Regions from separate parts of the Rhizobium sp. SVR5-9E genome, predicted to be linked through region 1. Evidence: predicted binding sites of a transcription regulator. Region 1 holds the regulator's gene; the other holds the start of a gene.
What was found. Region 1 encodes HrcA, which represses chaperone genes, less so after heat shock. Its sites were predicted from a motif close to GTTAGCACTCNCNNNNNGNGAGTGCTAAC; they were not measured.

Region 1 (6,736 bases):
GCGTCTTTTTCCGTGAAGGCGGTGTTGATGTCGGCTTCGGCTGCTTTCGGGCCGCCCTTGGCGACGCCGACCATGGCCGGGCGCAGAACGCGTTCGCCGATCGTGAAGCCAGCCTGGACGACCTGGACGACGGTGTTGTTCGGCACTTCGGTGTTCGGAACCTCGAACATCGCCTGATGGAAGTGCGGATCGAACTTCTGACCGACCGGCTCCAGCTTGCGAACGCCATGGCGCTCAAGCGCCGACAGCATGGAACGCTCGGTCATGTCGACGCCTTCGATCAATGTCGTAAGGCCAGCGTCGCCGCTCTCTTTTGCTTCCGGCGGGATGGACTCGAGCGCGCGGCGGAGATTATCCGAGACAGCGAGCATGTCCCGCGCAAAGCCGGCGACGGAATAGGACTTGGCATCCTTGACGTCGCGTTCGGTACGACGGCGCAGGTTATCCATCTCCGCAGCAAGGCGCAGATAGCGATCGCGCAGCTCAGCATTTTCCGCCTTGATGCGTTCGATGAGATCGGGCTCGGCCGGCGTTTCCGCGGTGGTTTCGTTCTCGACGTTTGCGGCAGCGTCGGCTGCGGCTTCGGCCGCGGCAGCGTCAGGTCCGTTTTTCGTCGTTTCGTCGATCATGACGGTCTCCGGTACTGGGGTTGTCTTGGGATGGGCCCGATATCGAGCTTTGACCGCAAAAAATCAAGTCTGCGTGACAAAGAAGGGGAAATTCCGGCTTTTACAAGGTGCCGCGCGAAAGCCTGGAAATCAGCTGTGCCGTGTAATCAACCATCGGCACTATGCGCGAATAATTGAGCCGCGTCGGTCCGATGACGCCGACGGCGCCAACGATGCGATCGTCCTCGTCCCGATAGGGCGCGACGATGAGCGAGGAGCCGGAGAGCGAAAAAAGCTTGTTCTCCGAGCCGATGAAGATCCGCACACCCGGACCGGTTTCGGCAAGATTCAAGAGCTCGATCAGGCTGTCTTTCTTTTCCAGATCGTCGAAGAGCATCCGGAGGCGGTCAAGGTCTTCCACGCCCGCAAGGCCCTCCAGCAGATTGGAGCGTCCGCGAATGATGAGCTGCGGCGGCTTGCCTTCATCGGCGGTGCCCGACCATACGGCGATACCGCGCTCGACGAGCTGCTGGGACAATGCGTCCAGTTCGTTGCGGACATTCTCTTTCAAATGGCTGAGCTGCTTGCGCAATTCCGGCAGCGTCTGGCCGCTCATATGCGCGTTGAGGAAATTCGCGGCCTCCGTCAGCTGCGCTGAAGTGACGCCTGCGGGCAATTCGATGATGCGGTTTTCAATCTGGTCGTGATCGCCAACGAGGACGGCAAGCGCCTTGGTGGGTTCCAGCCGGATAAATTCGACATGCTTGAGGATCGGATCGCTCTTCGACGTGATGACAAGGCCGGCGCCGCGCGAAATGCCCGAAAGCATCCGGCTTGCCTCGTTCATCATCGATTCCATCGCATTGTCACGGCTTTCGGGCCGAACCTGTCGCTCGATAGTCGCACGATCTTCCGCGGAAAGGTCGCCGACCTGCATAAAGGCATCGACGAAGAAGCGGAGACCGCCCTGCGTCGGCAAGCGTCCGGCGCTGACATGCGGCGAGTAGATCAGGCCCAGCTCTTCCAGATCGCTCATCACGTTGCGCACGGAAGCCGGCGATAGCGACATCGGCAAAATGCGGGAGAGATTGCGTGAGCCAAGCGGCTCGCCGTTTTCCAGATAGCCTTCGACGATGCGACGGAAGATTTCCTTGGAGCGTTCATCCAGCGCAGCAACGGCATCCGAAATCGACGTCGACCTGAACCCCATGAACTTCCTTGCACCCGCGCTGCCAACAATCACCCCGAAAATATAGTCAATCTCGCCCCCGAGGCAAAAGGGAATTTGCAAATGGCTGCCGCCAATCGTAGAAGCGGTCAACACCATAAACCATTGCATGATGCTGTCAGAAAACCGCTGACACTTTTCGGTATCTTGCTTCAGGAGATTAGAATGCGGCCTTCAGGCAGAAAAACCGACCAGATGCGCAAGGTCACGTTCGAGCGCAATTTTTCCAAGCATGCGGAAGGCTCCTGCTTGGTGAAATTCGGCGATACGCATGTGCTCTGCACCGCGAGCCTTGAAGACAAGACGCCGCCATGGCTGCGCAACACCGGAAAGGGCTGGGTCACGGCCGAATACGGCATGCTGCCGCGGGCGACCGGCGAGCGCATGAAGCGTGAGGCGGCAGCCGGCAAGCAGGGTGGACGCACCCAAGAAATCCAGCGCCTCATCGGCCGTTCGCTTCGCGCCGTTGTCGATCTCAAGGAACTCGGAGAACGCCAGATCACGCTCGACTGCGACGTCATCCAAGCTGACGGCGGCACGCGGACCGCCTCGATTACCGGCGCCTGGATTGCGCTCTACGACTGCCTGAAGTGGATGGAAGCCCGCAACATGATCAAGGTCGAGCGCGTGCTCAAGGATCATGTCGCCGCAATTTCATGCGGTATCTTCGCCAGCCAGCCGGTGATCGACCTCGATTATCTTGAAGATTCTTCGGCCGAAACCGATGCGAATTTCGTCATGACGGGCGCCGGCGGCATCGTTGAAATTCAGGGCACCGCCGAAGGCACACCCTTCACGGACGAGGAGTTTACCACGCTGATGACGCTGGCGAAGGCCGGCATTGCAGAACTCGTCGAGATGCAGAAACAGGCGATCGCCGGATGACTGCCTTGCTGGAAGGCATGCTGGAAACCGCGCTCTACGCGGACGATCTCGACAAGGCCGAGGCTTTCTACGAAGGCGTGCTCGGTCTTGCCAAGATCGCGCGTGGTGGAGACCGGCATGTATTCTTCCGCTGCGGGCAAGGCGTGCTCCTGATCTTCAACCCCAACGAGACGGTCAAGCCGCCGGCGGCCGATGCCTTGCAGGTGCCACCGCATGGCACGAAAGGTCAGGGTCACGCATGCTTCCGCGTGTCAGCTGAAAACATCGATGTCATGGCGGCACAGCTCAAGGCCGCCGGCATCGACATTGAATCCGAAGTGCACTGGCCGAACGGTGGCCGCTCGATCTATTTCCGCGATCCGGCAGGAAACAGCCTCGAATGCGCCGAAGCCAGAATCTGGGGCATCAAATAGGACCGACCATGCGCACGCTTGACACGAAGACGATCGTCGTCGCCAGCCACAATGCCGGCAAGATCCGCGAGATCCAGGACCTGATCGGTCCGCTCGGCTTCATCGCCAAATCGGCAGCAGAGCTCAACTTCGTCGAGCCGGATGAGACAGGCACGACCTTCGAGGAGAACGCGACGATCAAAGCGCTCGCATCCGCGAAGGCAGCAAATATGCCGGCGCTTTCAGACGATTCCGGGCTAGTCATCGATGCACTGGACGGCGCTCCCGGCGTCTATACGGCCAACTGGGCCGAGACTGCGGATGGCAAGCGCGATTTCGCGATGGCGATGGAAAAGGTGGAACAGGCACTGGAAAAAGCCGGAGCCATGAAGCCCGAGCAGCGGACGTCACGCTTCGTCAGCGTGCTCTGCCTCGCTTGGCCGGACGGACATACGGAGCTCTTCCGCGGCGAGGTCGAAGGAACCGTCGTCTGGCCGCCACGCGGCAGCCAGGGTTTCGGCTACGATCCCGTCTTTCAACCGGAAGGCTACGGCATCACCTTCGGCGAGATGAGCGCCGAAGAGAAGCACGGCTGGAGCATCGGCAAGCCGCAGGCGCTGTCGCACCGGGCGCGCGCGTTCAAACTCTTTGTCGAAACCTGCCTGGAAGCGTAGGGTCGGTTCGTGGAGATTCTCGATACGGCAAGCCTGACACGCGATGCGACGCTTCTACCCGACACGGGAGAGCCGGGTTTCGGCGTCTATGTGCATTGGCCATTCTGCGCGGCGAAGTGCCCGTACTGCGACTTCAACAGCCATGTCCGTCACCAGCCCGTGGATCAGGAGCGGTTCACCGCAGCCTTCCTCAGGGAGATGGCTTCCGTTCGCCAGATGAGCGGGCCGAAAACTGTGACGAGCATCTTCCTCGGCGGCGGCACGCCGTCGCTCATGAACCCGGCGACCGTTTCGGCGATCCTGGAGGGCATTGCGAAGCACTGGCACGTGCCTGATGGCATCGAGATCACCATGGAGGCCAATCCGTCGAGCGTCGAGGCTGAGCGCTTCCGGGGCTATCGCGCGGCGGGCGTCAACCGTGTGTCGCTCGGCGTTCAGGCCCTGAACGACCGCGACTTGAAGTTCCTCGGTCGCCTGCACGACGTCGCCGATGCGCTGAAGGCGATAAAGCTGGCGCGCGATATCTTCCCGCGCATGTCCTTCGACCTGATCTATGCGCGCCCGGACCAGACGGTAGAGGCGTGGGAGAAGGAGCTGAAGGAAGCAATATCCTACGCCGTCGATCACCTCTCGCTCTATCAATTGACGATCGAGGAGGGCACGCCCTTCTACGGCCTGCACAAGGCCGGTAAGCTGATCGTTCCGGATGGCGATCAATCGGCGGCGCTCTATGAAGCGACACAGCAGATCACGGCGCGCGAAGGCATGCCGGCCTACGAGGTTTCCAATCACGCGCGGCCCGGCGCCGAAAGCCGGCACAACCTGACCTACTGGCGCTACGGCGATTATGCCGGGATCGGCCCCGGCGCACATGGCCGCCTGACGCGGGGCCCTGAAAAGATTGCAACGGCCACCGAGCGCAAACCGGAGGCCTGGCTCGAGCTTGTCGAACGCGATGGCCATGGCATTCTGGAGCAGGAACGGCTCGGCTATGACGAGCAGGCCGACGAGCTGCTCTTGATGGGCCTGCGGCTGAAAGAGGGCTTGGACCTTGCCCGCTGGCAGCAGCTTTCCGGCCGGGACCTCGACCGCAAGCGCGAGGAAATTTTACTGGAACTTGGCTTTATCGAGCGCATCGGCAATTCCCGGCTTCGCTGCACGCCCGCCGGCATGCTCATCCTCGATTCCGTCGTCGCCGATCTCGCCTGCTGAGGCTCAGACGGGGCGCCTTTTCCCAAGCGACATCAGCCGTCCGTCGATGGCTGCCAGACCGGCTGCGATCATTGCCATGCCGATCAGGTGTTTCACCTGCAGCTGCTCTCCGAGGACGATCGCGCCCAGCAGGATGGCACTGACCGGGATCAGGAAAGTCACCAGCGCCAGGTTCGTCGCACCCGCCGTTGCCAGAATGCGGAAGAAAAGCACGTAGGCGATTGCCGTCGAAAGCAGGGCGAGACCGAAAAGCGCCAGCCAGGTCTCGATGCCGGGTGCAGGCAGGGCCCAAGGACGGTCGGCAATCAGCGCTATCGGCAGCATCAGGATCGTTGAAGCGGTGACCTGCCCTGCGGCCGGCAGCAGTGGCGGCATGCCCATGGCCCGAAAGCGGCGTCCCCAGATGCCGGCGAATGAATATGAGATCGCGGCGCCAAGGACCGCAAACTGCGCCAGCACATTCGAGCCGAGATCGTGAAGCGCCTCGAAGCCGATCATATAGGCGACCCCGGCAAAGCCGATGAGCACGCCGATCAGGCGATTGCCGGTCATCTTCTCGTCAGCGGTTAGGAGATGAGCCACAACGACGGTGAAGAGCGGTGTCGTGGCATTCAGGATCGAAGCCAGGCCGCTTGCAATGTGCGTCTGCCCCCAAACGATGAGGCAGAAGGGGATCATGTTGTTCAGCACCCCCATGCCGAAGAAAGCAGCCCAGCTCTTGCCGTCGCGCGGCATGGAATGCCCCATGATCCGCACGATGATATTGAGGGCGATTGCCGCGAGCAGCACGCGACCCGCGACGATGGTAAACGGCGGCAGCGCTTTGACGAGAATGCCGTTGAAGAGGAAGGACCCGCCCCAGAGCAAGGACAAGATCAGCAACATGCCCCATTCGGCTGGGCCCATCTGTTTCTGCTGCATGCCACTCTTCCTCCCGTTCTACGGTGGGTTAGGCTTTAACGGTCCGTCGCGCCACCCGTTTCTTGCGCTCCAACTTCGGCAAAGCTGCGAATTATGCTCGTTGAACTGTTCTTCGCAATTCCGTTTGAACATCGCTTTCCTGCTGATATTATTTCGTGAATTCAGCTTCGACAAACGAGTCTTTTTCGATCTACGCTTTAGCTGAGCTAAATCATGAGCGAATATCTGCCTTCCCTTTCGGCCCTAAGGGCTTTCGAAGCGGCCGCGCGGCATCTAAGCATGACGATGGCGGCAAAGGAGCTGAACGTCACTCCCGGCGCCGTCAGCCTGCAGATCCGCGATCTGGAGGCCGCGCTCGGCGTACGGCTTTTCGAGCGGAAGGCGCGGGCGATTTCTCTCACCGTGGAGGGGGCCGATTACTTTACGACGCTGCGTGCCGCCTTCCGGCTGGTGCGGGAGGCGACAGCGGCGATCACCGCGCGGGCGCGCGGTTCCGTGCTGAACGTCACCTGCACGGCAGGCTTTGCGACCTATTGGCTCGTGCCTCGGCTGAGACGCTTCGAGGAGACCCATCCGGAGATCGACGTGCGCATCAGCGCCTCGCATCGCGTGCTCGACTTTCAGCGGGACGGCATCGATCTGGCGATCCGACATGGGCTCGGTGGCTATGACGGGCTCGTCAGCGAGCGGCTTGTGGATGACGAACTGGTGCCCGTCTGCATCCCACGGCTGGCAGAACAGCTTGGGAAGCAGCCTTCCCCGGACATGCTTGCCGGCTTCCAGCTCATCCACGATGTCTACCGCCAAGACTGGAAG
Region 2 (6,736 bases), on a different contig from region 1:
TCGATGTCCTTTTCCTCAAGGCCGGGCACTTCGGCCGTCACCTTGATCTCCTTGTCCGTGTCGGAGATCTCGACGCTCGGCCAACCGGTACTGAATGCGGATGTCCGGGCAACGGATGGCAGGCTGGAGCCGAAGCCGCGGAAGACGTCGTCGAACAGCCGGTTTACCTCGCGATGCAGCGACAGGAACGGATCACGCCCGTCATCGCGAAAAAGGCTCGGAACCTGGTTGCCGTTGTCGCGGCCCCAGGGAATCAAATCACGCATACTCATGATTTTCTCCTTTCTGATGGTTCGCTTGGCAAAGCTTCACTGCTGGGCCGAGCCTAGCCCGGCGCCAGTGCGCTTATTGTGGTGGAAGCCTTAAGCCGCCTGCTTCTCGGCCTCGATCTGCTTCGTCTGAGTCATGGGCAGCGTATCGGTTGCGATCTCGATCTTGCGCGGCTTCATCTCCTCCGGGATTTCGCGCTTGAGGTCGATGGTCAGAAGACCATTGACAAGCCCGGCGCCCACGACCTTGACGTGGTCGGCGAGCTCGAACCGGCGCTGGAACGAGCGGCCGGCGATGCCGCGATGCAGATACTGCACATCTTCAGCATTCGCCTTCTGGCCCGATACGACGAGCATGTTCTGCTCCTGAGTAATCGTCAGTTCGTCCTGCGAGAAGCCCGCAACTGCCATGGCAATGCGGTAATCGTCCCCACCGGACTTGACGATGTCGTAGGGCGGCCAGTTGTCGATCGCCTCGACACGGCTTGCAGTTTCGAGCGCATTCAGTATCCGGTCGAAACCGACGCTCGACCGGAACAGGGAAGAAAAATCGAGGTTTGTCCTCATAGCCATATCCTCCTTATAAGCAACATGGACACAAGGAGACGCCAAGAGCACTTGGCCGCTTCCTGGACTTGTCGACTCCCATTGGGCAATCGAACAATATTGATATAATCCAGTGGCTTGCCGTATCAAGAGGAGTGGAATTACCTGACATAGGAAATGATTTTTTTGTTGGTCGCACCACATTAGAGAAGGCAAGAGAAAGGAGAGTGGATATGACAATGACATCTGAAGACGTCATCGCCATTCTTGGGCCTGTCGATGAAATTCTGGTGGCGGAGGTCAGGGCGACAGGTGCGACGGCGGCTGAACTCGCTGAGGCATTTGCGTGGGCTAACAATGACGAAGCCTTGATGGGTGAAGGGCGGCCTCTGCCGACCGGCAGAGTTGCCGCCCTGATCGATCTGTTGGTCTCAAATGAAGAGGAGCCGGAATAGGCAAGGCGGGCGACCCCGCCTCCTTTGAGTTGCTGCCTGGCCTATGCCATCGTGACCACCCGAACATCGCCTCGGCGATCGAGGACGTCGACCACGACCTGACGGCCGGAGCGGCGGATGGCGACGTCGGCCACGCCATCGCCGATCCGCAGGCGCCGCAGGATCACCTCGTCGAGGAATGACGGCAGATGCGGCTCCTTGAAACTGACTTGCAAAGCGCCCGGTGCGTCATTGACCGGGCGCTTCCTGCGAGGCGTTGGCCCTCATGGCCTCCACCAGTTCGTCGTGGACTCGGATGCCTCTTTTGAAGCAGCGGCCGACAGCCGTCATCAATTCGGCGACGGCCGCCGGGTCCTTTGCAATCCCGCGTTCGCGCGCGATGGTCTTGACGACATCGACACATATGCGGAGGTCTTCCCTCGAAAGATGACTGCTCGTCATCTGCCGCTCCAAGGAACGCCCGCCGCTTTCGCGGCGGGCACGCCTTCTTAGTAGTCCATGCCGGCGCCAGCGGGCAGGGCCGGATCGGCATCCTTCTTGGGCTTTTCGGCGATCATCGCTTCCGTCGTCACCAGCAGACCGGCAACGGAAGCGGCATCCTGGAGCGCGGTGCGCACGACCTTGGCCGGATCAATGACGCCCTGAGCGTAGAGATCACCGTACTCGCCGGTCTGCGCGTTCCAGCCGTAGGAGAAATCGGCCTTCTCACGCAGCTTGCCGACAATCACGGAGCCTTCTGCACCGGCATTCTCGGCGATCTGGCGAACAGGTGCTTCGATCGCGCGGCGGACGATCTCTACGCCGACCTTCTGGTCCGGGTTGACGGTCGTGAGATTATCGAGTGCCTTGACCGCCCGCAGCAGTGCAACGCCGCCGCCTGGCAAAATGCCTTCCTCGACGGCGGCACGCGTGGCATGCAGGGCGTCGTCAACGCGATCCTTCTTCTCCTTCACTTCGACTTCCGTTGAACCGCCGACGCGGATAACGGCGACACCGCCAGCGAGCTTGGCAAGACGTTCCTGCAGCTTCTCGCGGTCGTAGTCGGAGGTGGTTTCATCGATCTGCGCACGGATCTGTGCAACGCGACCATCGATCTCAGCCTTGGAGCCAACACCGTCGATGATGGTGGTGTTTTCCTTTTCGATCGATACCTTCTTGGCTCGGCCGAGCATGTTGAGGGTGACATTTTCAAGCTTGATGCCGAGATCTTCGGAGATGACAGTGCCGCCCGTCAGGATGGCGATGTCCTCCAGCATGGCCTTGCGGCGGTCGCCGAAGCCCGGAGCCTTGACAGCAGCGATCTTGAGGCCGCCGCGGAGCTTGTTGACGACGAGGGTCGCAAGTGCTTCGCCTTCGACGTCTTCAGCGATGATCAGCAACGGCTTGGACGACTGAACGACAGCTTCGAGAACCGGGAGCATGGTCTGCAGGTTCGAAAGCTTCTTTTCGTGGATCAGGATGTAGGGATCCTCGAACTCGACGCGCATCTTGTCCTGGTTGGTGACAAAGTAGGGGCTGAGATAGCCGCGGTCGAACTGCATGCCTTCGACCACTTCGAGTTCGGTCTCGGCGGTCTTGGCTTCCTCGACGGTGATGACGCCTTCGTTGCCGACCTTCTCCATCGCTTCGGCAAGATAGCGACCAATCTCGGCGTCGCCATTGGCCGACACTGTGCCCACCTGAGCGATCTCGGAATTGCTGGTGATCTTTCGAGCGTTGGTCTTCAGTTCCTTGACGACGGCCTCGACAGCAATGTCGATGCCGCGCTTTAGGTCCATCGGGTTCATACCAGAAGCGACCGCCTTGGCGCCTTCCTTGACGATAGCCTGTGCAAGTACAGTCGCTGTCGTGGTGCCGTCACCGGCCAGGTCGTTTGTCTTCGACGCGACTTCGCGCAGCATCTGGGCGCCCATGTTCTCGAACTTGTCTTCCAGTTCGATTTCCTTGGCGACCGAAACCCCGTCCTTGGTGATGCGTGGAGCACCGAAGGACTTGTCGATGACGACGTTGCGGCCTTTTGGGCCAAGGGTGACCTTCACGGCATTGGCAAGCACATCGACCCCACGCAGCATGCGTTCACGGGCGTCGGTGTTGAATTTGACTTCTTTCGCAGCCATTTTTTAACTCCTCAATAGGCAGCTATCTGACCGGTGGTTGGATCTACGGATTGCGCTCTTAGGCGGCTTTCTTCTGCTCGGCCTGTGCCTCGATGATGCCCATGACATCGCTTTCCTTCATGATCAGCAGGTCTTCGCCGTTGATCTTGATCTCGGTACCGGACCATTTGCCGAACAGGATGCGATCTCCCGCCTTGACGTCGAGCGCCTGAAGCTGACCGGCATCGTTGCGCGCGCCAGGACCAACGGCGATGACTTCGCCTTCCTGCGGCTTTTCCTTGGCGGTATCGGGAATGATGATCCCGCCTTTGGTCTTTTCTTCGGATTCGACCCGGCGGACGAGAATGCGATCATGAAGCGGTCGGAACGACATGTTTTCCTCCGTTGAGCAAAAAAGATGACGTTGTTCCCTGCCGGACCGGACACCAGTCCGGGCGGGTGCGAACCTCGTCTGAGCGTTCGCGCGAAAAACTTATTTTTGGTTTTTTCTCTTTTCAAGAGGGTGGAGAAGAAAAATTAGCACTCGTAACGAGCTGCTGCTAACATGCTGGAAAGGAACAATAAACGGGCTTCTTACGTTTAAAATCGGTTGATGGGTATACAATTTTGAGCCACCTTCACAGTGTTATGAAACGGAGATGAAGCATGCAATTCTCATCGGATCTGGAGCGCCAACTCAACGGCTATGGTCTGACCACCGCACACATCCTCTACCGCATTCCCGATTTCGAGTCCGTGCTACAGACCTATGTCTGGCAGGACTACGACCTCGCGCCCGATTTTCCCGAGATGCACAAGTTCCTGGGCTTCTGGCAGACGAGCCTCGACGGTCCGCTGCATTCCGTCCGCTATACCCATCAGCGTCTGATCGGACCGAACGAATGGCGCCGCGTTGAAGGCGAGTTCAAGCTGCACTGAGGCTTGAAACCACATTTTTCCCTTCCTAGCTTTTTCCCCGATCGAGGGGGCAAGGGCTCGGTCAGCATCGCACGCCTGTTCAGAGTGAGACCGAAATGGAAGAGAAAATTCAAATGATGAAAGACCTCAGCATCGAGGAGCGAGAAGAGGTCTTTGCCGATATTGCGCGCGTTCTGGAGGGTACCGCACACGAGGCCTATGTCGAAGGCAACCGCCACTTTGCCGCACTTTCGGCCAACATGGCGCAGGCAATCCGCGTCAACGCCGACGAGCTGGCGCGCGACAATGTTCAGAACGCCGAGCGCGTGCTGCTTCAGGCGTCTACCATGATCTCGCAATTCAATGCCGTGCATCCCTACCGGATGGTGAGCAAGGCCGTGCACTAAGGACTACTTCACGGCTCCTTCAGTTCCCCACACGATCGTGGCACTATGAAGATTGTGCGTCGGTCCGTCCAAGGCGGCATGCAAGCGTTGCTTCACTGCCGCATCCTGTCTGCTAACAGCCAAGACCAGATCGCGCATGACGCTGCGAAGGCTGTGGAACTGATCGACGAGATCCATCACAACATCAACGCCCGCCTCGTTGACCCCCATGTCGCGCGTCAGGTCCAAGATCAGGCGCGCGCGGGCAACATGTGCATCCCCGAAGTCGCGCTGGTCCTCGGCGATCTGCGGTGTAAGGCAACCCTACTCGATCCACAGTTCCAGCTCAGTCGCCTCGATCTTGAGGCGATGACGGAATTCGCGATCGCCCATGATCAAATCATCCATACTCTTTCGCGGATGCGCAATACCTTTCCGCTGCTGGAATTGGGCGGCAGGACCACGTTGCCGGGCCGGAGGGCGTCGGCACGCGCACCTTGCCGCCAAGCACGACTTCGCTGAGCGTGACTGGCAGGTCGAGGCGGATATCGTCGCCATCGCGGGTGAAAAAGCGGGTGGGATATCGATCAGTGCGTCGCCGGCAGGACCGCCCCGAAACCATCGTCCTTGCCCCGTAGTGGGTCTGACCGTCACGCGTGCCGGCCGATATCTGGACTTCAAGCGCCGGGCCGGCGGGAAGGCTGACCTTGGTCGTGGCGCCATTGGCCGAGTCGAAGAAATCGACTTCCAATGAGAAATGGCGGTCGCGTCCAGAAGCACGAATCGAGACCCACCCGGGGCCCGCGCTTCGCGAAAAAAGCTCGCGAAAACATTGTCCACATCACCAAAATCGGCACAGCGGCTCCATTGTGATGGGGCTCACCAGGACCGGCTGCCGATGCGTAGTCGCGATAGAAGTTGCGGGGCGCTTGTTCGGCGCCCGTCATATCGATCTCACCGCGGTCGAAGCGGGCGCGCTTTTCTTCGTCGCTCAACAGCTCGTACGCAGCGGAATCTCCTTGAATTTTGCCTCGGCACGTTTATCGCCGGGGTTTAAGTCGGGGTGCAACTTCTTTGCGAGCTTGCGAAATGTGCTCTGAATTTCCTTTTGATGCGCATCCGGTTTCAGCCCAGAAGCTGGTATGCGTCTTGGCTCATACATGTCTCCTGTCAGGCAAACGGCATAACAATTCTCGTTCTATATAAGTTGCCAAACTCTGCTTTGGAGTGGGAATGTCAGCGTACAGCGATCACCAAGGGAATTGAGCAGGGGTAATCGCAATCTCCCTGACGTGACCTGGAACGATCGTCGATTTTTTTTCCGGGTGGTCTTGAATCCGAAAATCCCAAAAACCAGATCGATTGCCGCCAGCCGCTGAAGACAGGGCTGGTCTTGCTTGGAGCGCCCGTCTTTCGGCGCTTGCGTACCCATGTTGCTTCAAGGAGGATATGGCTATGGCAACATCTTACGACTATGCACCTTTGTTCCGCTCGAGCGTTGGCTTTGACCGGGTCTTCAATCTTCTCGAAAATGCCCAGCGCGCCCGCTCGATCAGCGATTGGCCGCCCTATGACATCGTCAAGACTGGTGATGACAGTTATCGCATCTCGATTGCAGTGGCGGGCTTTGCCCAGGATGATCTCGACATCACCTTCCAATCCAATCTACTCACGGTCACCGGCAAGAAGCAGGAGACGGCGTCCGAAGGCTATCTGCATCGCGGCATCGCCGCCCGGCCGTTCGAGCACCGGTTCGAGCTGGCAGACCATGTCAGGGTGAACGGCGCCGAACTGAAGAACGGTCTCCTGTCGATCGATCTCGTTCGAGAAATCCCGGAGGCCCTTAAGCGGCGGAAGATCGACATCCAGACCAATCCGGCTCTTGCACGCCCGGCCGCCCCGGCGCAGATCGAAGCGCAGAAGGCCGCCTAATCAGAGCTTTGGAGAAAGGGCGTCGTCGTCACGGCGCCCGTCAACATCGCGGGTTGGAAAGGAGAGCGTCATGAAACCCGACATGTTCAAACAACCTGTGTCCATTCTTGTCGGCCTTGGCATTCCCGCCGAGG

Region 2: the regulator HrcA is predicted to act here: its motif matches at 3,903-3,931, upstream of groES (co-chaperone GroES).

What each region holds. Positions count from the first base shown of each region.
Region 1 is NZ_JBNDHS010000119.1:5,054-11,789, forward strand. It holds gene grpE (nucleotide exchange factor GrpE) at 1-629, opposite strand, end outside; gene hrcA (heat-inducible transcriptional repressor HrcA) at 730-1,818, opposite strand; gene rph (ribonuclease PH) at 2,002-2,721, shown strand; gene ACPYOJ_RS30685 (VOC family protein) at 2,718-3,134, shown strand; gene rdgB (RdgB/HAM1 family non-canonical purine NTP pyrophosphatase) at 3,143-3,787, shown strand; gene hemW (radical SAM family heme chaperone HemW) at 3,797-4,999, shown strand; gene ACPYOJ_RS30700 (DMT family transporter) at 5,003-5,920, opposite strand; gene gcvA (transcriptional regulator GcvA) at 6,134-6,736, shown strand, end outside.
Region 2 is NZ_JBNDHS010000008.1:5,065-11,800, forward strand. It holds gene ACPYOJ_RS06440 (Hsp20/alpha crystallin family protein) at 1-272, opposite strand, end outside; gene ACPYOJ_RS06445 (Hsp20 family protein) at 363-836, opposite strand; gene ACPYOJ_RS06450 (hypothetical protein) at 1,049-1,270, shown strand; partial or broken gene ACPYOJ_RS06455 (hypothetical protein) at 1,312-1,494, opposite strand; gene ACPYOJ_RS06460 (hypothetical protein) at 1,499-1,711, opposite strand; gene groL (chaperonin GroEL) at 1,759-3,387, opposite strand; gene groES (co-chaperone GroES) at 3,446-3,760, opposite strand; gene ACPYOJ_RS06475 (usg protein) at 4,033-4,305, shown strand; gene ACPYOJ_RS06480 (hypothetical protein) at 4,401-4,691, shown strand; gene ACPYOJ_RS06485 (hypothetical protein) at 4,695-4,919, opposite strand; gene ACPYOJ_RS06490 (DnaJ C-terminal domain-containing protein) at 5,071-5,421, opposite strand; gene ACPYOJ_RS06495 (DnaJ domain-containing protein) at 5,662-5,832, opposite strand; gene ACPYOJ_RS06500 (Hsp20 family protein) at 6,126-6,602, shown strand; gene ACPYOJ_RS06505 (DUF982 domain-containing protein) at 6,673-6,736, shown strand, end outside.